DNA from 3 places in the Blautia sp. HCP3S3_H10_2 genome. Region 2 is predicted to be linked to each of the others. Evidence: predicted binding sites of a transcription regulator. Region 2 holds the regulator's gene; each other region holds the start of a gene.
The links. Region 2 encodes Rex, which represses fermentation and respiration genes when NADH is low (regulators of the CRP and FNR family bind a similar motif). Its sites were predicted from a motif close to ATTGTTAANTANTTAACAAT; they were not measured.

Region 1 (10,319 bases), on a different contig from region 2:
CTGTAACATTGCTGTTACCGGATAATCATATCATTATATCCGCTATATTACAATTTATTTTTCTTTTATAATCTCAAAAATTCCGCCAACCTAAAAGAGGCTGCCACAAGGCCATTTGCCTCACAGCAGCCTCCCCTTAAGGAGTTTATTTCACGTTCTTATATTGCCCCGAGAATCCGCCTTGCATTATCAATTCTCTCCTGCGTCGGAGGTTTCACGCCCTCCAGCGGATAAGGGATTCCCAGCTTCTCCCATTTAAAAATTCCAAGTGTATGATACGGAAGTACTTCCACGCGCTCAACGTTTTTCAGTGTATGAATAAAGTCTGCCAGCTGGTGCAGGTACTCATCCTTGTCACTGCCTCCCGGTACCAGTACGTGACGGATCCACACAGGCTTACCCATATCAGAAAGCTCACGGGCCATGGCAAGAATATTGGTATTCGTCTGCCCGGTAAGTTTCACATGCTCCTGCTCATTGATCTGCTTGATATCCAGAAGCAGAAGGTCTGTGTATTTCATCAGCTCCAGCCACTTGGAATGCCAGGGCTCCTTGGTCGTATAAGGATTCCCGCTGGTATCCAGTGTTGTATGGATTCCTGCTTCCTTTGCCTTACGGAAAAGCTCTGTGAGAAAATCCATCTGCAAAATGGGTTCCCCGCCGCTCACCGTGATTCCGCCTTTTTCTCCCCAGTAGGACTTAAAACGAAGTGCTGTCTTCAAAAGCTGATCCGTGGTGTACTCTTTTCCATCTGTCATATTCCAGGTATCCGGATTGTGGCAGAACTGGCAGCGCATAGCGCAGCCGGAAAGAAAGATCACATATCTCACTCCGGGTCCGTCTACAGACCCGAAGCTTTCCAGAGAATGAACATAGCCTTTTAACATTTCTATATCCTTTACATCATAAATTATATGATTACATTCTGTCGTGGCAGGTTCTGGCAATAACATCCAGCTGCTGCTCTCTTGTCAGGTCGATGAACTTAACAGCATAACCGGAAACACGGATTGTGAAGTTTGCATACTCCTCTTTTTCCGGATGCTCCATAGCATCGATCAGTTTCTCTTTTCCAAATACGTTTACATTCAGATGGTGTGCACCCTGGTTGAAATATCCGTCCAGTACATGTACAAGGTTATCTGTACGCTCTTCATTAGTATGTCCAAGTGCGTCCGGATTAATTGTCTGTGTATTGGAAATTCCGTCCAGTGCATCCTCATAGTCAAGCTTTGCAACAGAGTTCAGGGAAGCAAGAAGTCCGTTCTGCTCTGCGCCATAGGATGGGTTAGCACCAGGTGCCAGAGGCTCGCCGGCTTTTCTTCCATCCGGAAGGGCTCCTGTAGCCTTACCATAAACAACGTTAGAAGTAATGGTAAGAATGGATGTGGTTGGCTTGGAATCGCGGTAGGTATGGATGTGTTTCAGTTTGTCCATGAATGTGGAAAGCAGGTTTCTTGCGATCTCATCTGCTCTGTCATCATCATTACCATAGCGTGGGAAGTCACCCTCAACCTGGAAGTCTGTGGTGATTCCATCCTCGTCACGGATAGCTTTTACCTTGGCATATTTGATAGCAGACAGGGAGTCTACTACATGAGAGAAGCCAGCGATACCAGTTGCGAAGGAACGCTCAACCTTTGTATCGATCAGAGCCATCTCAGCTGCCTCATAGTAATATTTGTCATGCATGTAGTGGATCATGTTCAGGGTTCCTACATACAGATGTGCCAGCCAGTCCATCATCTGGTCATATTTCTGGATTACTTCATCATAATCAAGGTACTCAGAAGTGATCGGTTTGTACTCCGGTCCAACCTGAGTCTTTAACTTCTCATCTACACCACCGTTGATCGCATAGAGGAGGCATTTTGCAAGGTTTGCACGAGCTCCGAAGAACTGCATTTCCTTACCTGTCTCAGTAGCAGATACACAGCAGCAGATAGAATAATCATCGCCCCATACCGGACGCATAACATCATCGTTCTCATACTGGATGGAACTTGTTGTAACAGAAATATTAGCAGCATATTTCTTGAAGTTCTCCGGCAGCTTGGAGGAATAGAGAACAGTCAGGTTTGGCTCTGGAGCTGGTCCCATATCCTCAAGAGTATGAAGGAAACGATAGTCGTTCTTTGTAACCATGTGACGTCCGTCAACGCCAATACCAGCAACCTCAAGAGTTGCCCATACCGGGTCACCGGAGAACAGCTGATTGTAGGACTCGATTCTTGCAAATTTAACCATACGGAATTTCATTACCATGTGGTCAACAAGCTCCTGGGCCTCTTTCTCTGTGATCACGCCGTTCTTAAGGTCTCTTTCAATATAGATATCAAGGAATGTGGAGATACGTCCAACACTCATTGCCGCACCGTTCTGAGTCTTGATCGCTGCAAGATATCCAAAGTACAGCCACTGGAATGCCTCATGTGCATTCTTAGCAGGCTGGGAAATATCATAACCGTAGATCTTCGCCATCTCTTTCATTCCTTTCAGAGCGCGGATCTGGTCTGCGATCTCCTCACGAAGCTGGAAATCATAACGTCTCATACCCTGACGGTCACTGTCTGCAAAGTCTTTCTCTTTGCCCTCGATCAGAGCGTCAATACCGTACAGAGCCACACGTCTGTAATCACCTACGATACGTCCACGTCCATAAGTATCCGGAAGTCCGGTAAGGATATGGCTGTGACGTGCTCTCTTCATCTCTGGTGTGTAGATGTCAAATACGCCCTGGTTATGTGTTTTGAATTCATATTTTGTAAACATGTCGTGGATCTGCGGATCTACCTTGTAGCCATACATCTCGCATGCCTGCTCTGCCATTTTAATTCCGCCGTATGGCATAAATGCACGCTTCAGAGGCTTGTCTGTCTGAAGTCCTACAACCTTCTCCAGATCTTTCAGGTCTTCGTCAATGTATCCTGGTCCGTATGCGGTCAGGCCTGTGACAACCTTTGTCTCCATATCAAGCACACCGCTGTTGGCACGCTCTGCTTTCTGCAGCTCCTGCAGTTTTCCCCACAGCTTGTTCGTAGCTTCGGTTGGGCCTTCCAGGAAAGAATCGTCTCCGTCATAAGGGGTATAATTGTGACGGATAAAATCACGAACATTGATCTGTTCTCTCCAACGATTTCCATTAAAGCCTTCCCACTGAGCAAAATCTTTCATTCTTGTACCTCTTTCTTTATTTTTTAGTTCTCCGCGTATATTGAAGAATTGTTATTGGTTTAACGGTTGTAGTATACGAGATTGTTTTTTCCCCGTCAATCGGTTTGGCGCATGCTTTTAATAAAGTACAATCCGTCTGGAAAATGATGGAATTTTCGGGACATAAGTCCTATATTCTGTACTTTATGTTCTTTGCATATTCTCTAGTATCTTCCATTGTTACGGATTGATTCTGATAAATATTCTCAACCTTATCATTGATAATTTTTATCAGTTTAATACAAGGGGCAAAAATAGCTTTGCCCCTTGACTTGTTACATTTATTCGGGACAAAAGTCCCTTATTTTATTTTCCTACTTAAACCTGTAAAGCAGCCTCAAAAGCATCATTCACCGCAACTACTGCATTGCCTGGAGCCTTTGCCGCTTCCCCGATCACCAGCACCTGTCCGGCAACTTTTTCCGCTGTTTCTTTTAAAACACCGTTTGCTCTGGAGCCCATAGCCAGCACTACATTGTCAAAGCCCCTGAGAGATCCTTCTGTATCATCTGCCAGTGCATAATCCACACCATCTGTATAGAAATGACCAACCTTTGCACCAGGACAAAGCTGTACATGGTTTTCCTCAAAATTCTGGAAAATGTATTTGCGGCTTTCTGCTGTCACATCACCTGCAATGACATCTTTCATTTCGATGATCCCAACCTGATGTCCGCGCTCAGCAAGATACTCAGCAGCCTCGCAGCCAACCATTCCGCCACCCACTACCAGCACCTTTTTGCCAGCTTCTTTTTTTCCATCCAAAAGCTCCTGGGCTGTGATATAGCCGCAGTCAGCCAGTCCTGGGATTGGAAGTACCAGTGGATTGGAACCGGTTGCAACAATGATGGTATCTTGGGAAAGGCTGCGAAGGGTTTCCTCATCTGCCTCTGTATTACATCTCAAACCTACTCCGGCGTTCTGACATCTTACGATAATGGAGCGGATCACCTCGGTAAGCTGTCCTTTTCCTGTTGGATAAGCTGCAATACGGAAGTTTCCGCCAAGTTCCTCTTCTTTTTCCAGAAGTGTGACCTGATGTCCACGAAGAGCACACAGCCATGCTGCGTAAAGTCCTCCAGGACCGCCGCCTACAACGACTACTTTTTTCTTACTGTCAGCAGGGGTAAGCTCTGTTTCTCTTCCCACGCACGGGTTTACTGCACAGGTGATGGGCTTTCCGGCAAACATATTCGGCACACAGCCAAGAAGACATCCAATACATGGAGCCAGAGTTTCCAGCTGCCCATTTAACGCTTTATTTGGAAGGTCAGGGTCAGCAATGCTCTGACGGCCAAGGCCGATCGCAGCGATAACTGCCACAACACCGGATACGTCATAGCTTCCGTTTTCCAAAACCTTTGCGCCCCACTGGGCTGCAAAATTCCGCTTGTACTGTCCCATGATGGTGGCTGCAATGCCCAGAACAAAGTATGTAATGTAAAGGGCCAGTGCTGTAGGGTAATATTTTTTTGAATCTGTAGTCTGGTTCATTTTGTTAGACCTTCCTCGTATGTTTTTTGTTTTCTCTGATACTTCATTTATTACGGCTTATTTCTTGTTTTGCCTGTAATTACTAAGTTGTTTATTTATAAAGCAGTTCCCGGATTTCCTCCACCGGCATCTCCAGCCCGCTGTACAGTCTGAATGCTTCGGCGCCCTGCCATAAAAGCATGCCCAGGCCATCACAGGTCTTGCAACCGGCTGCTTTTGCTTCCCGCAGCATCTTTGTCTCTGTCGGAGAATAAACCACATCGGTTACCACCAGCTCCGGGCGGAACCAGGAAAGGTCTGTAATGTTGCTCTGCTCCTCGTATGGTGCCATTCCCACTCTTGTGGCATTGGAAAGAATGTCTCTTTCATCAATTGCAGCTTTTAGTTCTTCTCTGTTTTCAAGATTATGGAGAGTAATTTTACATTCCGGCGCTGCCTTGCTGATTTTCTCAAGTCCTGCCTGTACTCTGTCCCAGAAGCTGTCCTTCAGGTTAAATACGGTAATCTCTTTCGCACCTTCTAAGGCCGCCTGGATCGCGATCGCGGAAGCAGCTCCGCCGCCGCCAAGAAGAACAATTTTTTTGCCGGCTGCTTCTACACCATGAGCCCTCAGATTCAAGGTATAACCGCATCCGTCTGTAATATGCCCTGTGAGCACGCCATTGTCATTCACGATGGTATTTACTGCCTGGATTGCTTCTGCTGCAGGAGTCAGCTTATCCAGATATGGAATGACTGCGTTTTTGCATGGCATTGTCACATTTGCCCCTTTGATGTTCAGGGTTCGAATGGCCTGCACCGCTTCTCCTGCTTTTTCCTTTGGTACGTCAAAGGCCAGATAAGCGCAGTCGAGACCATATTTTGCAAAACAATAATTATACATTGCCGGGGATTTGGAATGCTCTACAGGGGTTCCGATCAGACCCAGCATAGTGGTGGTTCCTGAAATATGCAATTTTTTCTCCTTCCTGGATGTCTCATATGCTTTTTGCACTCGATTGATAATGCCCAGTTGCTACTTTTAACATTATGGCCTATAAACTTTATTGTTCGCACCATACCGTTAGCTCTTCTTTTAGATTGAGACATTTACATTTTTCCATGTTTTTTAAGACCTTTAAAACTTTTTTCTCATCGACCTATGCCTGTACTTTAACTTGTTGTTAAAAAAAAGACAAATTGATTTTTTCTTATAGAACAATAGATTATTTGAATATACAGGTTTATAATAGAGTTGTTTCATTGATTGAAAGAATAGTTGAGGGAATTGAATATGAATTTACTACATTTGCGATATTTTGCAGAATTAGCACAAACACTACATTATACACGAGCTGCAGAACACCTTTGCATCGCCCAGCCAAGCCTTAGCCATGCCATCTCACAGATGGAGGCAGAGCTTGGAGTTCCCCTTTTTGAGAAGGTTGGAAAAAGCATTATGCTCACACATTATGGGGAGCAGTTTCTCGCCTGTGCACAGCAGACGCTTATGACTCTGGACAATGGAGTAGACGCACTCCAGCGGGTTGGACGTGGGGAGGGACTGATCCGCCTGGGGCTTCTTCGTACCTTGGGAGAAGACTTTGTTCCCGAGCTTGCAGCGCGTTTTTTGAAACAGTACCCTGAGAAAAATATCCGTTTTACTTTTAATACCGGAACCACAGGACAGCTGCTCGAAGGGCTTACTGCAAGACGTTTTGACCTGGTTTTCGCTTCCCAGCCACCTGCTGATCTGGGGCTTACCTCTATCCCAGTACACCGGCAGGATCTGGTGCTGATCACTCCAAGAAAGCATCCTCTGGCACAGTTTCATACCATTGATCTTGCACAGACTATTCCTTACCCCCAGGTCTATTTTGCAAAAGGCTCTGGTCTTCGCTCCGTAGTTGACGGCTTATTCCGACAGATCGGGCAGGAGACTCAAATCGCCTACGAGACAGAAGAAGACAGCGTAATCGCCGGACTTGTGGCGCACGGATTTGGTATTGCTGTTGTCCCCTACATGGAAATGCTTCTCCGCCTGGACGTAAAGATCATGCAGATTTCCAATCCCGCCTGGGAACGAAATTTCTACCTGATCAGCAATGACAGGTCTTATCTTTCTCCAGCTGCAAGGGAATTCAGACAGTTTATACTGGAAGGGGTAACATTATAAATAAGTTATAGAAATGAATGATAGATTTTTTGAATGATTCTATATGAAATAAATCATAGTGTAACATGTGACTTATTCCCATATAAATAGAATATGCCTGAAATGCATTCCAACCAAGCCTTCTGAAGCATTAAAGTTCTTGAAAGTTTTCCTACTTTCGGTCGAGAATACATTTCAGGCATATTTTTTTGGTAATAGTTATTTTCTTTAAAAAAGATTTGTTACATAAATAGAAACACTGCTGCCACAATTGCGATCACAACTCCCACTACACTTACAATACTATAAATCTTACGGGATTCCGGGTCTTCTTTCTCCTGGGTGAGGTAGTAGATTTCGGCACAGAGAATTAAGATTCCTATGATAAGTCCAATTACTTTGATTGTCATTATTTTTTCCTCCACTTCAATAAAAATGCTGAGTTTGTAATTACCAGTACTGATCCCGCGTTGTGAACGAGAGCGCCTACGATGGGGTTCAGGATTCCGGTGATGGCCAGTACGATTGCGATAAAGTTCAAGGTCATAGAAAAGGTCATATTCAGCTTGATGGTAGTCATCATACGCTTGGAGAGAGCGATGAGGTGTGGAAGTTCTTTTACTTCATCGTCCACAAGGGCAATGTCAGCTGCGTCTACTGCGATATCACTTCCTACGCCGCCCATGGCGATTCCTACTTCTGCGCGCTTCAGGGCTGGGGCGTCGTTGATTCCGTCACCAATCATACAGACCATTTTGTTTTCCTGCTGGTAGGTATCAATGTATTTCAGCTTGTCTTCCGGGAGACAGTTGGCGCGAACTTCATTGATATGAAGCTGGGATGCGATAGTTTTCGCCGCGTTTTCGTGGTCACCAGTCAGAAGGACTGGCTGAACGCCAAGACCGTTAAGTGCGTCGATCATGCCGGTACTCTCTTCTCGAAGGGTGTCGGAAAGGGCTATGAAACCTGCATATTCTCCGTCAATTGCTACATAGGTAACCGTGCAGCCAGCTTTTATGTACTGTTCTGGATCCAAAGAGTGTATTTCCACACCATTCTCTTTCAGCAGCTCCGGATTTCCAGCCAGAATCTTTTTCCCATCTACCACTGCACAGACACCCCGTCCAGGGATCATCTGGAAATCCTCTGCCTTGGAAAGCACTGCTCCTTCTCTCTTACAACAATTCACAATTGCCTTTCCAAGAGGATGTTCCGACAGCTGTTCCGCAGATGCTGCCAATCTGTAAATGTCATTATTGTTATAATTTTCACTGTTTCTGACGGCTGCGGTCACCTTTGGTGTGTCGTATGTTAAAGTTCCGGTTTTGTCAAATGCGATAACATTTACTCTGGCAAGCCGTTCCAGGGCGTCACCTTCACGAACAAGAAAGCCGTGTTTGGTGGCATTGCCGATAGCTGCCATAATTGCAGTGGGTGTTGCAAGCACAAGGGCGCATGGACAAAATACAACCAGGATGGTCACCGCGCGGATGATCTGACCGGAGATAAGCCAGGTAAGGGCTGCGGCTGTGAGCGCGATCACCACAATCCAGGTAGCCCACCGGTCTGCGATTCCTATGATCTTCGCCTTACCAGCGTCTGCTGATTGGACCAGACGGATCATTCGCTGAATGGAGCTGTCTTCCCCAACCTTGGAAGCTTTCATCTCGAAGGCTCCAAACTGATTCACCGTTCCACTGGATACCTCATCTCCCACCGTCTTATCTACCGGAAGGGATTCCCCAGTCATAACCGCCTGGTTTACAGAGGTCTGTCCGGAAATAATGATTCCATCTACTGGTACCCCTTCACCCGGAAGTACCCGAAGGATGTCTCCTACCTGAACTTTTTCTGCAGGGATGATATTTTCTTTCCCGTCTTTTATTACCCTGGCGATCCGGGGTGTGAGGTGGACCAGCTTCTCAATTCCTGCTCTGGCCCTGGCTACCGTAAGCTCTTCCAGAAGTCCGCCAAGCTGCATGATAAATGCCACTTCTCCAGCTGCAAAATCTTCTCCGATACAGACGGAAGCGATCAGCGCCAGAGATACAAGAACGTCTGCCTTAATGTCGAATTCAGTTACCAGACCAATGATGGCTTCCAGGATAATAGGAAGTCCGCACAGCACAATGGCAATCCAGGACATGTCAAAAGGGAAGGGGGAGATTCCCAGCAGACTTAAGACAATGGCGATTCCAGAGATTACCAGAAAGGTAATATCCTTCTTGGTCCCGCCAAGATCAAGTAACTCTTCTAACTTTCCCATTAGATTTTTCATGGTTTTCCTCTTTTCTATACCATACCAGGTATAGGCTTATTATACCTATAGGGGTATAAGTTGTCAAGTTGCTGAATTACAGTTTCTTGTTTTCTAATTGAGAATTTTTTTCAACGCATACAAAAAACAGGGTACATTCCACATGCAAACTGACACATAAAAATGTGTACCAATGATTTGCTTTGTAAAATGAACCCTGTTCTTCTATTATTGTTCTATTGTATTTATGTTATGCGTTTATACCTTTTATTTCATTTTCACCATTTCCGAAACATATTTCTCACTAACTTCAAGAATATCTGCAATCTCTGCAGCAGACATTCCTTTTTTGGCCAATGACTGTGCGATTTCCCTATCACGCAATTGTATACCTCTCTGCTCTCCAGCTTCGAATTCGGCTTTTCTCAGCTTTCGTTCTTCCTCTTCTTTGTCATACTCAAATATACTCACCGCGATAACCTCCGCTCTATTCCTTTGAAGAAATTCTTCCAGAATTCCATCATGAATACATTTGTCTACAGCTTTTTCCACTGCTGCCTCTAATTCCATAGATTTTGTATATTTACGTACTAGTGCTACATATGCTGCATATTCTCTTAAAGTCTGGCACTGCTCTAATAATTCATGGTTTCTGCCTTCATTAATATTTAAAGTTACTACTTTTAGCTCCAACTTCGGCTCACCGAACAAATTCTCGTACGCTTCTGACAAGCAGTTCTCCCATCTATCTTCTTTCTTATCCATTCCATTGTAGAATACAATAAAATTCGGTGCTGGAATTTTCTGCAACGCTGACGAATACAGAGACTTCTGATTCACCAGCTTCTGGTATTCTGCTGAGATATAGAAAAGATCCCGTAGGGGCATGTTCGGTGTGTAAGTTGACTGGTGTTCATACAGGAAAAGATTCGTGTCAATAATAAATGCCAGATCATTTTTCATTCCCATATAAATAGCATTCTCAAGTGTCACAATTTCCAACTCTTCCGGATTATCATAGGATGTTCCATTAATCGCATTATAAAGCGAAAGCAGATTTTCCCGGTCGGAAAAGAGCATTCTGAATATAGTATCCTTGTAGTTTCTGTTTACCATAAGCTGGTCCTCCTTTTCAGACAGGAGTCAGAAAATACAACTTACACTTACTGTCCGGCAATTACTTTCAGAACTCCTGCTTTTTGAATTTTAATGGGTTTCAAA
Region 2 (10,319 bases):
TGCAAAGTCAAGATAACGCTTCAGCTGTACCATAGCCGGTGCCCTGTCATATTCATCGGCTCTTGCAAAATGAGTGAACAGTCCCTCTATTTCCACGTTTGGAAGTTCTGCTATCTGACAGATTTCTTCAAGGCTTTCTTCACTGTCCTTAAAACCGATCCGGGTCATCCCTGTATCAGCAGCCAGATGGATCAGGCCCTTTTTACCGGCTGCTTCTGCAGCCACATTATACTTCCTGGCAGTTTCATAATCACAGACTGCCATTCTTATCTCATTTTCCACAAGCTCCTTATAATATTCCTCAAAAACAAGTCCCAGGATAAGAATTGGTCTTGTGATGCCAGCTCTTCGAAGCTGTAAAGCCTCCTGCGCAGTCGCTGTGGCAAAGCCCCAGACATAATCCAATTCTTCCAGCATTCTGGCAATGGGTACGGCCCCATGGCCATAAGCATCCGCCTTGATCACTGCCACGATCTTGGTTCCCTCTTTTATATTTTTCTTCATCTGTTCAAAATTATATCGGATAGCGTCAAGAGAGATCAACGCCTTGACTCTGCTGTATTTTTCCATAATAACTTCCTCGATTTTTCTTAATTAACTATTTGTGGGATGAACTGACATCCTTTACAGAACTTCTGCCGTCTTTTCAAACACTTTCTATACCTTCAGCTATTTTTAAGACTTCTGGCAATGCCTCAGTAAGATCCTTTGCAGTCATGCCATGAAGCCCTTTTTTCTTGCTGGCAAGGTCACCACATAGACCATGGATATATACCGCCAGTGCCGCTTTATACGAAAGTGCTTTGTCCTGATCCGTACTTAAATACATACACAGAACTGCCGCGATCATACCAGATAACACATCGCCGCTTCCTGCTGTTGCCATTCCGGAATTCCCGGAAAGGTTCAGGTAGAGATTCTGTTTCTGGTCTGCAATCACCGTACAAGCATCCTTTAAAACACAGACACAACCTGTTTCTGAGGCAAATTTGTATGCTGCGTCCACCGGATCCCTTTTCAGATCTGAAATAGCCATGCCGGTGAGACGGCTCATTTCTCCTATGTGTGGTGTCAGTATGGTATGCTCTCCTATGATTTTCATCCATTGGGGATGCTTTGCCAGAATATTCAGGCCATCGGCATCCAGGATAATCGGCTTTCCTGCTTTTGTCCCATTTTCCAGGAACCAGAACATTCTTTCCTTTGCCATATCATCCGTGCCAAGTCCAGGCCCGATCACCAGTACATCGCACCAGTTTAAGTTTCTCAGGTTTGCCTCCTGATCAAATTCACAGGTCACCATCGCTTCTGGCAAAAGGCTCTGCAAAGGAATCCGGTTTTCTTCCACTGTCTGGAGCTTCACCATTCCTGCTCCGCCGCGCAGTGCTGCACTGGCGCTTAAATAGGCTGCTCCGCACATCCCCTTGGAACCGGCAATGAGCAAAACCTTTCCAAAAGTCCCCTTATTTCCCCAGGAAGGCCTGGCTGGAAGTTCTTTTACATCGATATTCTCCATGTGCCTGGCGGCCGCCTCGAAAAGCTCCCCACCATCAGGTGCGCGGTCATAAATTCCAATATCCGCGACCACAATCTCCCCTGCATACGCTCTGCCTGGAAAAAGGCACAGTCCCCGTTTACGGTAAGCAAACGTCACTGTAACATCTGCTGCAAAAGCAATTCCCAGAACAGCTCCAGTGTCTCCATCTATACCGGATGGAGTGTCCACTGCCATTTTATAAGCTTCTGACTGGTTCATACTGCTGATCACGGATCTGTAGTGTCCTTCGATTTCCCTTGAAAGTCCTACGCCGAAAATCCCGTCTACTATAACAGTATATTCATCCCATACCGGGTTATTCGTTACCGGCACCTGATAGCTCATGGCAATTTCCCACTGGTGTCTGGTTTCTTCTGTCATTTTATCCGGATTTCCTGCAAGATAGATTTCTGTCTGAACTCCATCCAGAAAAAGGAGCCTGGCAATGGCAATTCCATCCCCTCCGTTATTGCCGGATCCGCAGACCACCAGCACGCGCGCTTTTCCATACTGTCCACTCTGGCTTCTCTTTTTCAGATAATCCTGTATTACTTCCTCGGTGGCAAGTGCTGCCCGTTCCATCAGCACCAGGGAGGGAATATGCATATTCCGGATCGTGCCTTGGTCAAGCTGCTTCATCTGACTGCAGGTCACAATTTTTTTCATAAGGGACTCACTCCTTTATAACATATGCAAAACTGCCGCCCGGTCTCCTGTAAATCTTTCTGCGAGACAGGCAGCAGTCCTCATTGACCTTCTATTATTTCTCTTTATGCTCATTACGGTACTGGCTTAAATTATAAGACAGTGTCATCAGGCTCTCTGACAGATGCACATTCTCTACGATCACATCCTCAGGAGCATCCAGATCGGTATGGGCAAAATTCCAGATCGCCTTGATTCCATTTTCGATCAGGATCTTCGCCATCTCCTTGGCTTTATTCTTCGGAAGAGTCAGAATGGCGATTTCCACCTGATTCTCTCTTAAAAATTCCGGGAGCTTACTGATCATCTGTATCTCAATTCCCCGGACTGAAATGCCCTCCAAAACCGGGTTCACATCAAAGATTCCTACCAGACGAAAGCCTCTCTTCTCGAAATCCCCGTAATTGGCAAGTGCCTGACCCAGATTACCGGCACCCAGAATGATCATAGGGTGAATAGTGTCAAGCCCTAATATCTTACCAATCTCTGTGTAAAGATACTCCACATTATATCCGTATCCCTGCTGTCCGAAGCCACCAAAATTATTCAGGTCCTGACGGATCTGAGACGCCGTCACGTGCATCTTCTTACTCAGATCATTCGAAGAGATACGCTCCACTTTCTCTTCCATCAGCTCCCCCAGATAGCGGTAATACCTTGGCAGTCTCTTGATCACTGCTTTTGAGATTTCTTTCGCCTCCAAAATGTTCCCCTCCTTGTTTCCGCTGCCTATACTTTCCGCGTAACACTATGTCAATTATACCTAAATGTTATTTTCTTGTCAATTAAACTTGTGCAGAATTACAAATTTTTGCGGATTTTTTTATAAATTGACAATTATTCTTTCAAAAAAACAATTTTTCAAGTATAATATACTGTCAGGACAGAAGCTATTTTGTACCTGATTTGATTTAACAGACTGCCAGACAGATCTGTTTTTAAGGAGGAAATTATGATTTTATCATGTCAGAGCATCTGCAAATCCTTTGGTGAAAAAGTGATTCTTAAAGATGCTTCCTTTCACATAGAAGAACGGGAAAAGGCAGCCCTGATCGGCAATAACGGCGCTGGTAAAACAACTCTTCTGCGCATTATCATGCAGGAGATTTCCGCTGATTCCGGGAATGTTGTCATCGCCAAAGATAAAAAGCTGGGGTACCTTGCCCAGTACCAGGATATCCACGGCCATCACACCATCTATGAAGAGCTGATGACCACCAAGCAGTACATTCTGGATATGGAAGAAAAGATCCGTTCTCTGGAACAGGAAATGAAATATGTAGCCGGCGAGAAGCTGGAAAGCCTTATGAACAGCTACACTCGCCTGACCCATCAGTTCGAATTAGAAAATGGCTACGCTTACAAAAGCGAGATCGTAGGCGTCCTGAAGGGTCTTGGATTTGAAGAGGAGGATTATAATAAACAGATTGAAAATCTGTCCGGTGGCCAGAAAACCCGCGTTGCCCTTGGAAAGCTTCTGATCTCCAAGCCTGACATCCTGCTTCTGGATGAGCCTACCAACCATCTGGATATGGAGAGTATCGCATGGCTTGAGACCTATCTTCTCAATTACCCGGGTGCTGTATTTATTGTCTCCCATGACCGTTATTTTCTGGACAAAGTAGTCACCAAGATCGTAGAGATCGAGGCTTCACAGATGAGGATGTATGACGGCAATTATTCCGCTTATGCCCTTAAGAAGGCCCAGCTCCGTGATGCCCAGTATAAGGCTTATCTGAACCAGCAAAGAGAGATCAAGCACCAGGAAGCGGTTATTACCAAGCTGCGCTCCTTTAACCGCGAAAAATCCATCAAACGTGCTGAAAGCCGTGTAAAAATGCTGGATAAGATCCAGCGTATTGAAAAGCCTATAGAAATTGATAATCAGATGCGTATTTCCCTGGAGCCACGGTTTATCAGCGGAAATGATGTTCTTACTGTAGAAGGACTGTCCAAGGCATTTCCAGGCCAGACTTTGTTTACAGATATTAATTTCGAAATCAAGCGCGGGGAGCGTGTTGCCCTGATCGGCAATAACGGAACAGGCAAAACCACAATTCTGAAGATTCTTAACGGAATCGTAGATGCAGATGCAGGACGTTTTTCCCTTGGCTCCAAAGTACAGATTGGATACTACGACCAGGAGCATCATGTACTTCATATGGAAAAGACCATTTTCCAGGAGATTTCTGACACTTACCCTACTCTGACCGAGACAGAGATCCGCAATATGCTTGCTGCTTTTCTTTTCACCGGGGATGATGTGTTTAAGCTGATCTCTTCTTTATCCGGTGGTGAACGTGGCCGTGTTTCCCTTGCCAAGCTGATGCTCTCCGAAGCGAATTTTCTGATCCTGGACGAACCTACCAACCATCTGGACATCGCTTCCAAGGAGATTCTGGAAGAGGCCCTGAACAGTTATACCGGAACGGTTCTGTATGTATCCCATGACCGTTATTTCATTAACCAGACAGCCACAAGGATCATGGATCTGACCAATCAGGCCATCGTAAATTACATTGGCGATTACGATTATTATCTGGAAAAGAAAGATGAAATGACCCAGATCTACGCTCCTGCCCAGGAAGCAGCCCCCGAAGAAGTGAAAGAAGCTTCTGAGACCAAACTCACCTGGCAGCAGCAAAAAGAAGAACAGGCCCAGAAGAGAAAAAGGGAAAATGAACTGAAGAAAGTAGAAGCTCGGATCGAAGAGCTGGAAACAAGAGACAAAGAAATCGATGAGACCATGGTTCTTCCGGATGTGTGTACCAATGTGGCAGAGTGCACCCGGCTTAGCAGGGAAAAGGCTGCCATCGCAGAGGAGCTGGAGGGGCTTTATGAGAAGTGGGAGGAGCTGGCATAAGGAACCGTTTTCCTGACATTTCCATTTCATTTGTTGTATAAAAGCCAGCTTCAAATATAAAAAGAAGCAGATTTCCGAAAACATATTTCATTTCGGAAATCCGCTTCTTTTTTACTATTTTGCGGTCATATTATAACAAATTTAACATTTTGCTCTTACATCGTCTCAAGCTTTTCACGGATTGCAAGAATAAAATCACGGCTGTTCAGGACTTTCACATCCTTCAGAGTTGTGATCAGTGCCAGGTCTTTTGTCATCTGTCCACCTTCGATAACGGAAAGGGTCGCTTTCTCAAGCTTATCTGCAAACTCCATAAGTTCCTGGTTCTTATCCAGTTCACCACGTTTTCTCAAAGCTCCTGTCCATGCAAAAATAGTGGCAACTGAATTGGTAGAAGTTTCCTCCCCTTTCAGATGACGGTAATAATGTCTCTGAACGGTTCCGTGTGCAGCCTCATACTCATAATATCCATCCGGGGAAACCAGTACAGAAGTCATCATAGCCAGGGAACCAAATGCGGAAGAAATCATGTCACTCATAACATCTCCGTCATAGTTCTTGCAGCCCCAGATAAATCCTCCCTCTGCCTTCATTACACGGGCAACAACATCATCGATCAGGCTATAGAAGAAGGTAATGCCTGTTGCCTCGAATTTCTCCTTAAATTCATTTTCGTAAATGGTGTGGAAAATTTCTTTGAATTTGCCATCGTATGTTTTGGAAATGGTATCCTTACCGCCAAACCACAGATCCTGTCTGGTATCTAAGGCATAGTTAAAACAGCATCTCGCAAAGCTTGTGATGGATTTATCCAGATTATGAACGCCCTGAATCACACCTGGTGTGTCAAAATGATGGATCAGCTCACTTCTCTCTTCTCCATCTGCCCCCTTAAATACCAGCATGGCATCTCCAGGCTTATCAATATACATTTCTGTATTCTTATATACATCCCCATACGCATGACGGGCAATAGTGATCGGTTTCTTCCAATTCTTTACACATGGCTCGATTCCCTTTACCACGATCGGGGCACGGAAAACAGTTCCATCCAGAATGGCACGGATGGTTCCATTGGGGCTTTTGTACATTTTCTTCAAATTATACTCGGACATTCTGGCATTGTTCGGTGTGATAGTGGCACATTTTACCGCAACTTTGTATTTCTTTGTGGCCTCAGCAGCATCTATGGTCACCTGATCATCTGTCTCGTTTCTGTATTCCAGTCCAAGATCATAATATTCTGTTTTCAGATCAATAAAAGGAAGAAGAAGCTCATCCTTGATCATCTGCCACAGAATTCTGGTCATTTCGTCCCCATCCATTTCAACAAGAGGGGTCTGCATTTGAATTTTACCCATTATTTCCTCCTAGTACTAAATTATCGTAATTATACACAGCCAACCTTTATCTCATCCGGTTATCTGTTATTTCAAGGTTATACCAAGACGCTGGCAGGTCTCTCCGATTATGGTTTCCAGCTCTTCATCACAAAGAACGGTTACACGACCCTCTTCGTACTGCTGGTCTACCCATGCTTTGACCATCTTCACAAGCTCACTGTTTTTGTCAATCTTCGCTTCCCCTTTCAGACGGTAATGGCAGTCGATCCAGTGTGCGATTCCAGCAGCTCCGGAAGTATTGGAAACAGCCACCTCTGCAGGACGGCTCAGGAATTTCTCTGTGTCAAATACATTATAGATCTCTTCATTTTTCAGAAGTCCATCAGCGTGGATACCCGCTCTGGTTACATTGAAGTTCTTGCCAACAAATGGTGTCCTCTCTGGAATGTGATAGCCGATCTCCTTCTCATAGTACTCTGCAAGTTCTGTGATAACTGTGGTATCCATACCTCCAAGGTTTCCACGGAGCTGTGCATACTCAAATACCATTGCCTCAAGAGGCGTATTTCCGGTACGCTCTCCAATACCAAACAAAGAAGTATTGACACCACATGCACCATAAAGCCATGCTGTTGTGGAGTTGCTGACTGCTTTGTAGAAATCATTGTGGCCGTGCCACTCGATCAGCTCTGATGGAACACCAGCATGAACCATTATACCATAAATGATACCAGGTACAGAACGTGGGATCACGGCACCAGGATAGTTGACACCATATCCCATGGTATCACAGCAGCGCACTTTGATCGGAATACCATACTGCTGACGCAGCTTCATAAGCTCCAGACAGAACGGAATAACATAACCGTAAATATCTGCTCTTGTGATATCCTCCAGATGGCAGCGGACGGAAACACCAATTTCCAGGCACTCTTTTACAATGCTAAGATAATGCTCCATTGCCTGCTTACGTGTCATTTTCATTTTATAAAAAATATGATAATCAGAACAGCTTACCAGGATACCGGTCTCCTGCATTCCCATATCACGGACAAGCTGGAAATCCTTCTTATTGGCACGGATCCAGCTGGTAACCTCTGGGAACTCATAACCTCTCTCCATACATTTCTCAACAGCGTCACGATCCTTTTTGCTGTAAAGGAAAAATTCAGAAGCACGAATTCTTCCCTCCGGGCCGCCCAGCTTATGCAGGTAATCATAAATCCTTACGATCTGCTCGGTGCTGTACGGTGCCCGTGACTGCTGACCGTCACGGAATGTGGTATCGGTGATCCAGATATCATCTGGCATATGATGTGGAACGACCCTGTCGTTGAATGCAATCTTCGGTACCTCAGAATATGGAAAAAGATTTCGGAATACATTGGGAGTAGCAACATCCACAAGTGGATACATGTGCTCCTCTAACTGAAGCAGATTTGTCTGGCGGTTCATTGAAACACGTCTGTTTTCCATATATATTTCCTCCTCATTGTTTGAAACTCTTGCAGTCCATTTTACTCAATTAAACAGGTAACGTCAAGTGCTTTTTCTTTAATACTGTAAAGTGTTAGTTAATTATCAAAGTGTTTGCCGGCAAACCTTATGTTTTATGATAATGGTCTGCCATTTCTAAGAATCTCTTTCTATTAAATTTCCCCCATCCCTGCTGGTTTCTCGGCAGCCCCATGTCATCTGCACTGTTCATCAGAAGCATTTTGATCCCGGCATTGGTAAGTGCCGGATTTTTCTCAAGGACACAGGCAATGGCTCCTGTTACCAATGGCGTAGACATGGATGTTCCGCTTTTGATGCCGTAAGAATATGGCTTTCCTGGCATACATGACATAATCTTATTTCCAGGGGCTACAATGTCCGGTTTGCATACACATTCTGCCGTGGGACCCCTGCCGGAAATAGCACTTCTCCCTTCCATAAGGTCACTGGAGCCCACTGTGATCACCTTTTTACTGCTTCCTGGCGCTGTAATACTCCCAGGTCTTGGCCCCTGGTTCCCTGCCGCAGTAACAATGACCATGCCTTCATCCCAAAGCTGTTCTACACTTTCCAGAAGCCTTGCGTGATCTTTCCTGGAATTGCATGTAGTTCCTACAGAAATATTCACCACCCTTATCCGGTATTGTTGTCTGTATTCCCGTATCCAGCGGATTGCCCTAAGGACATCTTCCTGGCTTCCATTTCCATAACGGTCAAGCACCTTTAGCGCTATGATCCCGCAGCCAGGTGCCGCTCCCCTGTATCTTCCCATAGACGCTGTTCCGTCTCCCGCCACAAGCCCGGCCACATGGGTTCCATGTCCATTATCATCATAAGGACGCCGTTTGAAATCAAGGAAATCATAGAATGCCCATATTCTGCCTGCAAAATCTATATGCTCATAAATTCCGGTATCCAGGATACACACACCAATCCCCTTCCCGGTATAAAAAGAGTTCCCCATCATTTCCCCCGCATAATAAAAGTTTATAATAAATTATGTTTGCATTTCACGATCTGCTTTGAATTTATAGACAATTTTTGATGTTCCAAAAAAAATTGTCGCATTTTCCGAATGCATATAGTATAATGAAAATACACAAAATTTCAGGTTTATGTAAGAAAAAAGTCTGGCAATATTCGACAATATTCCAGCTTTTCAAATGAGGGGAAGAAAAAGAATTATGGAAAAAGACAACAGACAAACTCCGGAGGATAAATTACATTATTATTCAGGGGCGATCAGACGTGACATGGGAAACCTGTTTAAATGGCTGTTTCTTGCAGTAGTTGTTGGGTGTATCGCAGGTGCTTTCAGCACCCTGTTTTCCTTTGTACTAACTGCTGTGACCAGCTGCCGTAAGGCAAATCAATGGATGTTTTACCTGCTTCCACTGTCAGGCCTTTGCATTGTATTTTTGTATGATGAATTTGGCAAAGACGATGGCGGTACCAATCAGGTGCTTTCCACAGTCCGCTCCCAGGATGATGTGCCGTGGAGATCCGGGCCGTTGATCTTTATTTCCACTGCACTCACCCACCTGACAGGCGGCTCTGCCGGCCGTGAGGGCGCTGCCATCCAGTTAGGAGGAAGCATCGCCAACCTTCTTGGGAGATGGATTCATCTGGATGAAGAAGACCGTCACGTGATCGTGATGTGTGGTATGAGCGCAGCGTTCTCAGCATTGTTTGGCACACCAATGGCTGCAGCTGTTTTTTCCATGGAAGTTGTCAGTGTAGGCGTTATGTATTACACGGCGCTTATGCCCTGTATGATTGCTTCTTTGATTGCCTCACAGTTCGCAGCAGGTATGGGAGTTACACCAGAAGCCTTCCATGTGGTAAATATTCCTGCACTCTCCCTGGAAACAGGACTCAAAATGGGTATAGTCGCCCTTGGCTGTGCAGTGATCAGCATTGTATTTTGCATTATCCTGAATGAAACTGCCAGATTGTACGGCAGGTTTTTCCCAAATAAATATCTCCGCGTGGTGGTCGGCGCAGTTCTGGTGATCGTGCTCACATTGCTTCTCGAAACCAGCGATTACATGGGCGCAGGTGCTGAATTGATTGAAAAAGCAGTGGAAACTGGCAAAACTGATTATATGGCATTCTTCTGGAAAATGATTCTCACCGCCCTTACCATGCGGGCCGGCTTCCGTGGTGGTGAGATCGTACCTTCTTTCTGCGTAGGTGCTACTTTTGGCTGTATGGTGGGACAGCTGGTGGGGCTTTCCCCATCCCTTTGTGCCGCCTGTGGAATGGCTTCTGTTTTCTGTGGCGTGACAAACTGTCCGATTACTTCCATCCTGATCGCATTTGAGATGTTTGGATTTAAAGGCGTATCCTTCTATCTTATTGCCGTGTCTATCAG
Region 3 (10,319 bases), on a different contig from region 2:
AGACATTGGCGTATTTAATATTCTCTCACGTCCGCCCAAATTGTAATTCATTATCTGTTTCGATATGGGTAGCTATATATTTTTTAACGCCCAATAGCGACAATCTCCAAATTATCAGCCTATTTTCCAATCAGGTAGCAGAGCGCAAAAAAGAGGACCATCTCTGATCCTCTAATTCCCATTATGAATAAAACGTTAATGATACAACCTTTCCATTTGTTACTTTAAGAGCTACCATAAGTCCATTTAAGCTCTTGCAGCATCTCAATGCTTCGTATTTTTTTGCTGGGATTTTTCCATATTCATCCGTCCAGTAATATTTTGTCTTAGATGTTAACTTGAATGTCTTTTTACCATATTTCACAAAATTCTTTTTATTGAACTGTAAGGATGCTTTTGTGCTCTTCATAAAAGAACCATAGAATGTAATAGACTTACTGGTATATGTCACTTTCTTAGTTCCCGGCTGCCAAGAGCCATATTTTCTACCGCCTTTTGTTCTGTTAAGCACAGTACCATAATAATAAGTCTTTTTCTTAGATGCAGCTTGTGCCTGTTCAATATTAGTACAACTCAATACAATTCCAAAGACAAGCACAATTGCCAAAAACTTACTGATTCTTTCTTTCCATGTTGACTTTTTCATTCCGCATACCTCCCTTTTTAAGATGCGCTTCACGGTTTACTAAGTCTTCTCATTGAAGAAGATTCATAACCTCATAGTAAGTCCAGGCATTATAAAAGTCAATCCTAAAAGGGCCAAAAATAAGAATAGTTTATGAGGCAAGCCCTCCGTGTTAACTTTGTGGGCAAAACAAAAGCACTTCCATTTTTGGTGAAAGTGCCTTGTTTTTATATGATATAATATGCTTTTTTATCTATTAATTAGAACTTACCAGCCTTAGCAGCTTCCTCAACAGAAACAGCTACAGCAACAGTAGCACCAACCATTGGGTTATTACCCATTCCGATAAGACCCATCATCTCAACGTGAGCCGGTACGGAAGAAGATCCAGCGAACTGTGCGTCAGAATGCATACGTCCCATAGTATCTGTCATACCATAGGAAGCAGGACCTGCTGCCATGTTATCTGGGTGAAGGGTACGTCCTGTACCACCGCCGGAAGCAACGGAGAAGTATTTCTTGCCCTGCTCGATACATTCTTTCTTGTATGTACCTGCAACCGGATGCTGGAAACGTGTCGGGTTAGTGGAGTTACCAGTGATGGAAACGCCAACGTTCTCGTGATGCATGATAGCAACACCTTCCTGAACGTCATCTGCACCGTAGCATTTAACAGTAGCACGAAGTCCGTTTGAATATGGTTTCTCATAGATTACATTTAATTTAGCTTCTTTGTAATCATATTTTGTCTCAACAAATGTAAATCCGTTGATACGGGAAATGATCTGAGCAGCATCTTTTCCAAGTCCGTTCAGGATAACACGTAATGGTTTCTGACGTACTTTGTTTGCTTTCTCAGCGATACCGATAGCACCCTCAGCAGCTGCGAAGGACTCATGACCTGCTAAGAAGCAGAAGCACTCTGTCTCTTCCTCAAGAAGCATTTTACCAAGGTTACCATGTCCAAGACCTACTTTTCTGTGGTCAGCAACGGATCCTGGAATACAGAAAGCCTGAAGTCCTTCTCCGATTGCAGCAGCAGCGTCAGCAGCTCTTCTGCAGCCTTTCTTGATTGCGATTGCAGCGCCTACTGTGTAAGCCCATGCAGCGTTCTCAAAGCAGATCGGCTGAATTTTCTTAACCTGGTCATAAACATCAAGACCAGCGTCTTTTGTGATTTTCTCAGCTTCTTCGATGGAGCTGATTCCATAGCTATTTAATACAGAATTGATCTGGGCAATTCTTCTCTCATATCCTTCAAATAATGCCATTTCTGTTCGTCTCCTTTCGCTTGTGGCTTACTCTTTTCTTGGGTCAATAATCTTAACAGCATCAGCTACACGGCCATACTGACCTTTTGCTTTTTCCCATGCGGTGTTAGGATCATCACCTTTTTTGATAAAGTCAGTCATTTTTCCAAGGGAAACGAACTGATATCCGATTACTTCGTTGTCTTCGTCAAGAGCGATACCTGTTACATAGCCCTCTGCCATTTCCAGATAACGAACTCCTTTTTCCTTGGTAGCGTACATTGTACCAACCTGGGAACGAAGACCTTTACCAAGGTCCTCAAGACCTGCACCTACAGCAAGACCGTCATCAGAGAATGCACTCTGTGTACGTCCGTAAACGATCTGAAGGAACAGTTCTCTCATTGCTGTATTGATTGCATCACATACAAGGTCTGTATTTAATGCTTCAAGAATTGTCTTACCCTGAAGAACCTCTGCTGCCATAGCTGCAGAATGTGTCATACCGGAGCATCCGATTGTCTCGATAAGGGCTTCCTCGATTACACCATTCTTAACATTTAAGGACAGCTTACAGGCACCCTGCTGAGGAGCACACCAGCCTACACCATGTGTAAAACCAGAGATATCTTCAATTTTCTTTGCATGGACCCACTGGCCTTCTTCCGGAATCGGAGCTGGCTCATGTTTTGCACCCTTAGCTACTGGGCACATGTTTTCAACTTCAGTAGTGTAAATCATTTTAAGACTCCTTTCAGTGTTGATTACTTAATCGTTGTTAAAGACCTAACAACCTAGTGTTATTTTCTCACAAAATCTCCGTTTCGTCTAGTCATATTTTGCAAAAAATACGAAAAACTTGTCGGTACCATTTATGGGACTTCTATTGTGCGGATTTTGTTTTCATGGTAAACTAAAACAGATCGTCGTTATGCAACGTCAATCTGGCAAAATACAGTCCATTTATTATGCAGTTCCTGTGCGGGAGCGCCAAAGGCACGGAACAATCACCTTTCATTCATGGTGATTTCCCGAGCAGACATGTCCCTTCAGGAAATCACCACGAAAATATAACAGGAGGTTTTGAATATGACAACACCCGTTTCAACATCCTTTTTACCGGAAAAATTCCGTATTTTAAGCGGAAGCGCCCTGAAAGTACTGGCCATGATCATAATGCTTATTGACCACACTGCTTCTTTTCTTTTGCGGTATTACACCCCCTCAAACAGCCCCTTATTTCAAATAGGCAGTACCAATTATTCTTTATACCGGATCATGCGTGACGTGGGACGCGCAGCATTTCCGATTTTCTGTTTTCTGCTGGTAGAAGGTTTTTTCCACACACATAACCGGTTTAAGTACGGAAGAAATCTTCTGATTTTTGCATGTATCTCCGAAATTCCGTGGAATTTTGCACAAAACGGTACTCTTCTGTTTCCAGATAAGCAGAATGTATTTTTCACCTTATTCCTTGGATACCTTGCCTTCTGCCTCATCGAACATTTTAAAGAAAATGCAACCATGCAGCTTATTTGTATGCTTCTGCTTCTGGCCGTTTCCTATTATCTCAAGGCAGATTATGGATACAAAGGATATGTATTTCTTCTGATCATGTACTGGCTCCACCAGTATAAGCCAGCCCAGGCTGTGATCGGAAGCTGCTGGCTGATTTATGAGTGGAAGGCCTGCTTCGCTTTCCTTTCCCTTAATATGTACAACGGTAAACGGGGTTTTATCCAGGGAAAATGGGCAAAATATTTTTTCTATGCTTTTTATCCGTTACATATTGCCATATTGACTATAATTCGAAAGTTCTGGTTTGGAATCTGACCTATGCTTGAAAGCAAAAATTCTTAAAAATATGCCAGCTGCACAATTCTTTTCACTAAAAATGTCCTGACTACAATTTCGTCAGGACATTTTTATATACATCAGATCTTTTATTTTCTTACACACATGCAAGTAATTTATTACTGTTTCGCCACAATCTCATCTTTGTTCTTGTAGATGCTGTTTGCTGGTACGCATCCACGTACCGGTGAAAGTGGGTATATATTGGTATTTCTTCCGATCACTGTTCCAGGATTCAGCACGGAACCACAGCCGACCTCCACATGGTCTGCAAGCATGGCACCAAATTTCTTAAGCCCTGTCTCGATTTTCTCCCCGCCATCTTTCACAACAACAAGCTTCTTATCAGATTTTACATTTGAGCAGATAGAACCTGCCCCCATATGGGATTTATAGCCAAGCACTGCATCTCCAACATAGTTATAATGCGGAACCTGAACATTATTAAAAAGAACAACATTCTTAAGCTCTGTGGAATTACCTACTACACAGCCCTCTCCAACAAGTGCCTTGCCACGGATAAAAGCACAATGACGCACCTCTGTATTCTTTCCAATAATGGCTGGGCCATTGATACAGGCTGTAGGTGCGACCTTCGCAGATTTTGCGATCCAGATATCGCCTTCCAGATAATCATACTCTGCCGGGTCAAGAGTCTTTCCTAATTTTACAATGAAATCACCAATTTCCGGAAGAACTTCCCACGGGTAGGTTTTTCCCTCAAAAAGTTCTCCTGCGATGGTCTGTGTCATGTCCAGCATATTTGCAATAGTAAAATCTTTTAACATCATACATCCTCCTCATTTTATATGTTTCAAGTTCTCACGCTTTACCGCCTTTTGATGCAGTGCCTGCTCTCACACCAGCCGTTTTCTCCGGTTTCTTATAATATTGTGCAGCCGCATCAAAAAACTGCCGCAACGCGTATTGAAAATTGCTGTCTTCTACCTGCTTGGTCCGAAGCCTTACAAAGCGTTCTAGTTTATCCATATATTCCTGCTCTGTAATAGATCCCTCTGCCACGTAGGTAAGTCCCTTCTCCCAGCTGGCGGTCAGCTCCGGATTCAGCAGCTGCCGTATGGAACAATTCACCACGTCGTAAATCATCTCTCCCTGAAGTGTGGGCGTAATCACCTGTGTTTTCTTATTCAGGGATAAATACCGTATATTAAATAGCTTCTTCAATATCTCAGCCCTGGTCGCACTGGTACCGATTCCACTTCCCTTGATCTGGGAGCGAAGATCCTCATCCTCGATCAACTGACCTGCATTCTCCATTGCCAGGATCATGGATCCGGAATTATACCGCTTCGGCGGGGATGTCTCCCCTTCCTTAATACCTAGACCAGTGATATTCAGTATATCACCCTTTTTCAGTTTCTGCAATGCAGCCAGTAACGCTTCATCACAGGAAACTTCACCTTCAGGATCTCCTTCAGAAGATTTCCCGGTATCTGCCATATTCTTTTTGGCAAAAGAATTGGACGCTATTTTCAGATATCCCTCACTTAATAAAACTTTAAATGAAGAAAAGAAAGCTTCATTCTGCATTTTCGTCACAAGGCTTACTTTCTGGTAAACAGCTGGCGGATAAAAAATGCTCAGGAAACGTCTTACGATCGTTTCATATACTCGCTGGGCAGTCAGTGAAAGTCCACGGAGCGCATTAAGTCCCTGACCAGTAGGAATGATCGCATAATGGTCCGTGATCTGTTTATCATTGGTATAACGGGTCTTTGCAATATTTTTATATGCCCCAAGTTCCAAGGCGCCCTGGGCAGCATCTCCGGCCTGGGCATAGTTCCGCAGCCCGGAAATGTTTTTATAGATTTCCTTGGCAACAGCGGTGGACAAAACCCTGGCATCTGTTCTTGGATAGGTAACCAGTTTTTTCTCATATAATTCCTGAACAATAGAAAGCGTCTCATCCGGGCTTATCTTGAACAGTTTGGAACAGACGTTCTGTAGCTCTGCCAGGTTAAATAAAAGAGGCGGATTCTTATTCTCCTTCTTCCGCTCTATCTTCTCTACCGTACAAGTCAGCGGCTGCTGTACACTTAAATCACTGATCAGCTTCTCTGCGTCTTCTTTTTTCTTAAAACCATTTTCTTTATATAAAACAGGGGACTGGAAATAACGGCTGCCCTCTACAGCTCTCCACTCTCCTTCAAAGTTTTCTCCCTCAAGAGCAATACTGCTCACCACTCTGTAAAATGGCGTTTTCACAAACGCACGTATTTCACGTTCCCGGCGGACTACCATCCCAAGCACACAGGTCATGACACGTCCAACGGAAATCGCCTGATATTTTCCTCCAAGATAATTGGTTACACTATTTCCATACCGTAAAGTCAATACACGGGAAAAATTTATTCCCATCAGATAATCTTCTTTTGCCCGCAAATAAGCAGCTGCGGCAAGATTATCATACTCAGAAATATCCTTTGCCTCGCGGATACCGCGGAGAATCTCTTCTTCCGTCTGGGAGTCAATCCACACACGTTTCTGTGTTTTGTCTTTCACTCCTGCCATCTGGGCTACCAGACGGTATATATATTCTCCTTCACGTCCGGAGTCGGTACACACATAAATGGTATCTATATCTGGCCTGTTGAGAAGCCCTTTCACAATCTGAAACTGTTTTTCTACACCAGGAATCACTTCGTATTTAAAATCACGCGGCAAAAAAGGCAGGGTATCTAAACTCCACCTTTTATACTTCATATCATATTTCTCGGGATAGCTCATGGTGACCAGATGTCCTACACACCAGGTCACCACGCAGGTATCTGACTCGATATAACCATCCCGTCTTGCACCGCCTGATTTCAAAGCTTTAGCAAATTCCTGGGCCACACTTGGCTTCTCGGCTATGTATAAAGCTTTTGACATATTATTTATCTGCACTCATCTTTCTTAATGGCCATGCCAGTAAAAGAGCACCTCCCACCATATTTCCAAGGGTAACGATCAACATACTCTTCAGCATGAGACCAATGGAAAGGCCATCTACCAGACCAAGGCTTACTACGAAAATTCCCATATTTGCAATGCAGTGCTCAAATCCGCTGAAAACGAATGCTGAAATACACATTACGATCATAAGGAACTTTCCGGTTTCACTTTTCAGCTTAATTCCGCAAAGCACACCCAGACATACAAAGAAATTACAAAGTACTGCCCGGAAAAACATCTGTCCCATCGGGATCGTCAGTTTGTTATTGATAAAGCCTGCGAAATAATCGCCAGTGCCAGACGCCCCTGCCCATACAAAGAACAGGCCAAAAATCAGACATCCGACAAAATTTCCAAGGTAGCTTACCAGCCATACCTTGCCTGCATCCCCCCAGGATACACTCTTATCGAAGGCGCCAAATGCCATTACCATATTATTGCCGGTAAACAGCTCACCGCCAACCAGGCTGATCAGAAGAACTGCAATGGAGAACACCATGGCTCCCAGGAATTTTCCCCATGCCGGATCTGATCCTGAAAATACACTTCCGATAACATTGCTGTAAATAACTGCCACATCGATAAAAAAGCCAGCCATTACAGCCCGAAGGAAGTACTTCAGGGAATTGCCGTTCAGCAGACCGATTTTGTTTTTGGCTGCGTTCGAAACCTTTTGCACATCTTCATAATTCATAAAAAACACCTCCACTTTGTTTTTACTCATTATAGCACTTTGATGTATTTTTCACAATAGAAAGTGATATTTTTTTATCAATTAGGAGTTATTTCACAAAAGCAAGGTGTTTCTTTTGTATATCTATTACACTTCCGATAACAGCACATGGGAGAGACAGGGATGACAATCGTCTAACTGCCTCTGTGGCATCCAAAGGATCTATACTCAGAAGAAGCCCTCCTGAGGTCTGTGGATCAAATAAAATATCCTCCCGTGCAGACAGCTCTACTATCACATCCTGGGTGCTTTCTGTATCCTTCCATGCAAACTCACAGGCTTCCTCTGCGAATTCCCGGTTACGGTATGCACCAGCCGGAAGAAATCCCATAGAAGCATAATCAAGTGCTCCCTTCATCACCGGAAGAGAACTAAGCGAAATACAAAAAGTCCTGTCACTTCCTCTGGCCATCTCAAGGGCATGTCCCGCAAGTCCGAAGCCAGTTACATCGGTGCAGGCATGAATCCGAAGATCTGCCACTTGATTCCTGGCATATTTATTCAGAGTTGACATTACCATAGCGGCATAGGCAGTTTCTTCTGCGGAAGCCATCTCCCCTTTTACCGCTGTAGAAAGGATTCCTGTTCCAAGTGGTTTCGTAAGGATCAGCACATCACCGGTTACCGCACCAACATTCTTCCACATATGCGCAGGATTCACAAATCCGGTAACACATAATCCATATTTCGGTTCATCATCCTGAATGGTATGACCTCCTGCAAGTGTGGCACCAGCCTCCAGCACTTTATCTGCGCCGCCCCGCAGAATCTCGCCCAGGATTTCCGGATCAAGGCAATTAGGAAATGCAGCAATGTTTAATGCAAGCTTCGGCTCTCCGCCCATGGCATATACGTCGCTTAATGCATTCGCTGCTGCGATCTGTCCAAAGGTATAAGGATCATCCACGATTGGCGTAAAGAAATCCACCGTCTGGATCATTGCCAGTTCATCTGCGATCCGATATACAGCCGCATCATCGGAAGACTCTGTCCCTACAAGTAAATTGTTATCATAAAACTTAGGCAACTTACCCAGAACCTGGGCAAGGGTCCCCGGACCAACTTTCGCTGCTCAGCCAGATGTATGGGAATACTTGGTTAAGCGGATCCGCTCTCTGTCACTCATAGATTCACCTCCTGCTCTTTCTCCTGGAATATTTCCTTGTGTCACTCATTGTAGCATGAATCATCTTTTCCGTAAACGGTCAGTTTTCAATTTTGGTCGTCTATCCAACCTATTCAGCAAATCGTCGTCTGGCCAAACGTCAGAAGGAAGAATGCTACCGTCTCCGACAACATTCCTCCTTCTAAAATAATCAGCTCTGCAGCCTGTTGTTTCTTCTAATTACTTTGCCTGGATATATCCCTGGGCCTTCAGTGTCTCTGCACAAAGCACAGCACCGCCAGCAGCGCCTCTTACCGTATTATGGGAAAGGCCAATAAATTTCCAGTCATAAACAGTGTCCTCACGAAGTCTTCCGATTGATACACCCATTCCATTTTCAAAGTTAACATCCTCTGTAATCTGTGGACGGTTATCCTCTTCAAGATACTGGATAAACTGCTTCGGTGCACTTGGAAGATTCAGCTCCTGCGGAATGCCCTTAAACTCTACAAGTGCTTTTACAAGCTGCTCTTTGGTTGGTTTCTTTCTAAATTTCACGAATGCAGCTGCTGTATGTCCATTCAGGATCGGCACACGGACACACTGGCATGTGATAACCGGCTCTTTTGCAGGAACGATCACACCATCCTCAACTTTACCCCAGATACGAAGTGGCTCTTTCTCACTCTTCTCTTCCTCACCACCGATATATGGAATAATATTGTGTTCCATTTCTGGCCAGTCCTTGAATGTTTTTCCGGCACCGGAAATTGCCTGGTATGTAGTGGCAACTACTTCATATGGTTCAAACTCTCTCCATGCAGTAAGAGCTGGTGCGTAGCTCTGAATAGAGCAGTTTGGTTTAACAGCGATAAAACCTCTCTTTGTTCCAAGACGTTCTTTCTGGTATTTGATCACTTCAAAATGCTCCGGATTGATCTCCGGGATTACCATCGGCACATCCGGGGTCCATCTGTGAGCACTGTTATTGGAAACAACCGGTGTCTCTGTCTTCGCATAAGCTTCCTCGATTGCTTTAATCTCATCCTTGGACATATCTACAGCAGAAAATACAAAGTCAACAGTGGACGCAACCTTCTCCACTTCATTAACATTCATAACCACAAGCTTCTTCACAGCTTCCGGCATTGGTGTATCCATTTTCCATCTGCCGCCAACAGCCTCTTCATATGTCTTTCCTGCACTTCTCGGGCTTGCCGCAACAGTTACGACCTCGAACCATGGATGGTTCTCTAACAGGGAAATAAATCTCTGACCTACCATTCCGGTAGCACCTAAAATACCGACTCTAAGTTTTTCACTCATAACAATTCTCCTCATTCTTTCCTCTGCGTACATGTGTATTTCTATGACATACTATAACAAGTATGTAAAAAATGCAAGTACTTTCTTAAATTTTATCAAATTAAAGTAATAAAATATCACTATTCAGAGACAATAACAATAAAATTAATTCTCTTCCAGATATTTTTTATTGCCTGCAATGACTTTTTCCATTACATCCGGCCCTGGTGCCCCAAGCGTAATTCGTTTTTCCACACAAGTCTTCATGCTGATCGCTTCATAAATATCCTTCTCAAACACCGGACTGATCTCTTTATATTCGTCAAGAGACAGCTCATCCAGGGAAATTCCCTTATCAATGCATTTCAGGACCAGCTGGCCTACAATTCCATGTGCATCACGGAATGGCACTCCATGGTTCACCAGATAATCTGCAGCGTCTGTTGCATTGGTAAATCCATTCTTGGCACTTGCTTCCATATTTGTTTTATT

Region 1: ACTQWB_RS10660 (shikimate dehydrogenase) is a predicted target of Rex. The motif match lies at 5,867-5,886, and genes of this name have one in related genera.
Region 3: ACTQWB_RS14850 (iron-sulfur cluster assembly scaffold protein) is a predicted target of Rex. The motif match lies at 2,650-2,669, and genes of this name have one in related genera.

The regions. Positions count from the first base shown of each region.
Region 1 covers NZ_JBQKCL010000008.1:123,746-134,064, forward strand. The annotation lists gene pflA (pyruvate formate-lyase-activating protein) at 159-887, opposite strand; gene pflB (formate C-acetyltransferase) at 919-3,174, opposite strand; gene ACTQWB_RS10655 (FAD-dependent oxidoreductase) at 3,532-4,707, opposite strand; gene ACTQWB_RS10660 (shikimate dehydrogenase) at 4,799-5,662, opposite strand; gene ACTQWB_RS10665 (LysR family transcriptional regulator) at 5,981-6,862, shown strand; gene ACTQWB_RS10670 (hypothetical protein) at 7,084-7,251, opposite strand; gene ACTQWB_RS10675 (heavy metal translocating P-type ATPase) at 7,251-9,119, opposite strand; gene ACTQWB_RS10680 (hypothetical protein) at 9,366-10,214, opposite strand.
Region 2 covers NZ_JBQKCL010000002.1:91,367-101,685, forward strand. The annotation lists gene alr (alanine racemase) at 1-570, opposite strand, end outside; gene ACTQWB_RS02465 (NAD(P)H-hydrate dehydratase) at 647-2,203, opposite strand; gene ACTQWB_RS02470 (redox-sensing transcriptional repressor Rex) at 2,298-2,945, opposite strand; gene ACTQWB_RS02475 (ABC-F family ATP-binding cassette domain-containing protein) at 3,195-5,105, shown strand; gene ACTQWB_RS02480 (NADP-dependent isocitrate dehydrogenase) at 5,261-6,466, opposite strand; gene ACTQWB_RS02485 (2-isopropylmalate synthase) at 6,533-7,924, opposite strand; gene ACTQWB_RS02490 (S8 family peptidase) at 8,052-8,909, opposite strand; gene ACTQWB_RS02495 (chloride channel protein) at 9,127-10,319, shown strand, end outside.
Region 3 covers NZ_JBQKCL010000015.1:12,532-22,850, forward strand. The annotation lists gene ACTQWB_RS14840 (hypothetical protein) at 182-646, opposite strand; gene ACTQWB_RS14845 (GGGtGRT protein) at 886-1,896, opposite strand; gene ACTQWB_RS14850 (iron-sulfur cluster assembly scaffold protein) at 1,924-2,616, opposite strand; gene ACTQWB_RS14855 (TraX family protein) at 2,965-3,708, shown strand; gene ACTQWB_RS14860 (acyltransferase) at 3,849-4,517, opposite strand; gene ACTQWB_RS14865 (DNA topoisomerase) at 4,552-6,621, opposite strand; gene ACTQWB_RS14870 (formate/nitrite transporter family protein) at 6,623-7,378, opposite strand; gene selD (selenide, water dikinase SelD) at 7,467-8,543, opposite strand; gene asd (aspartate-semialdehyde dehydrogenase) at 8,763-9,848, opposite strand; gene argH (argininosuccinate lyase) at 9,993-10,319, opposite strand, start outside.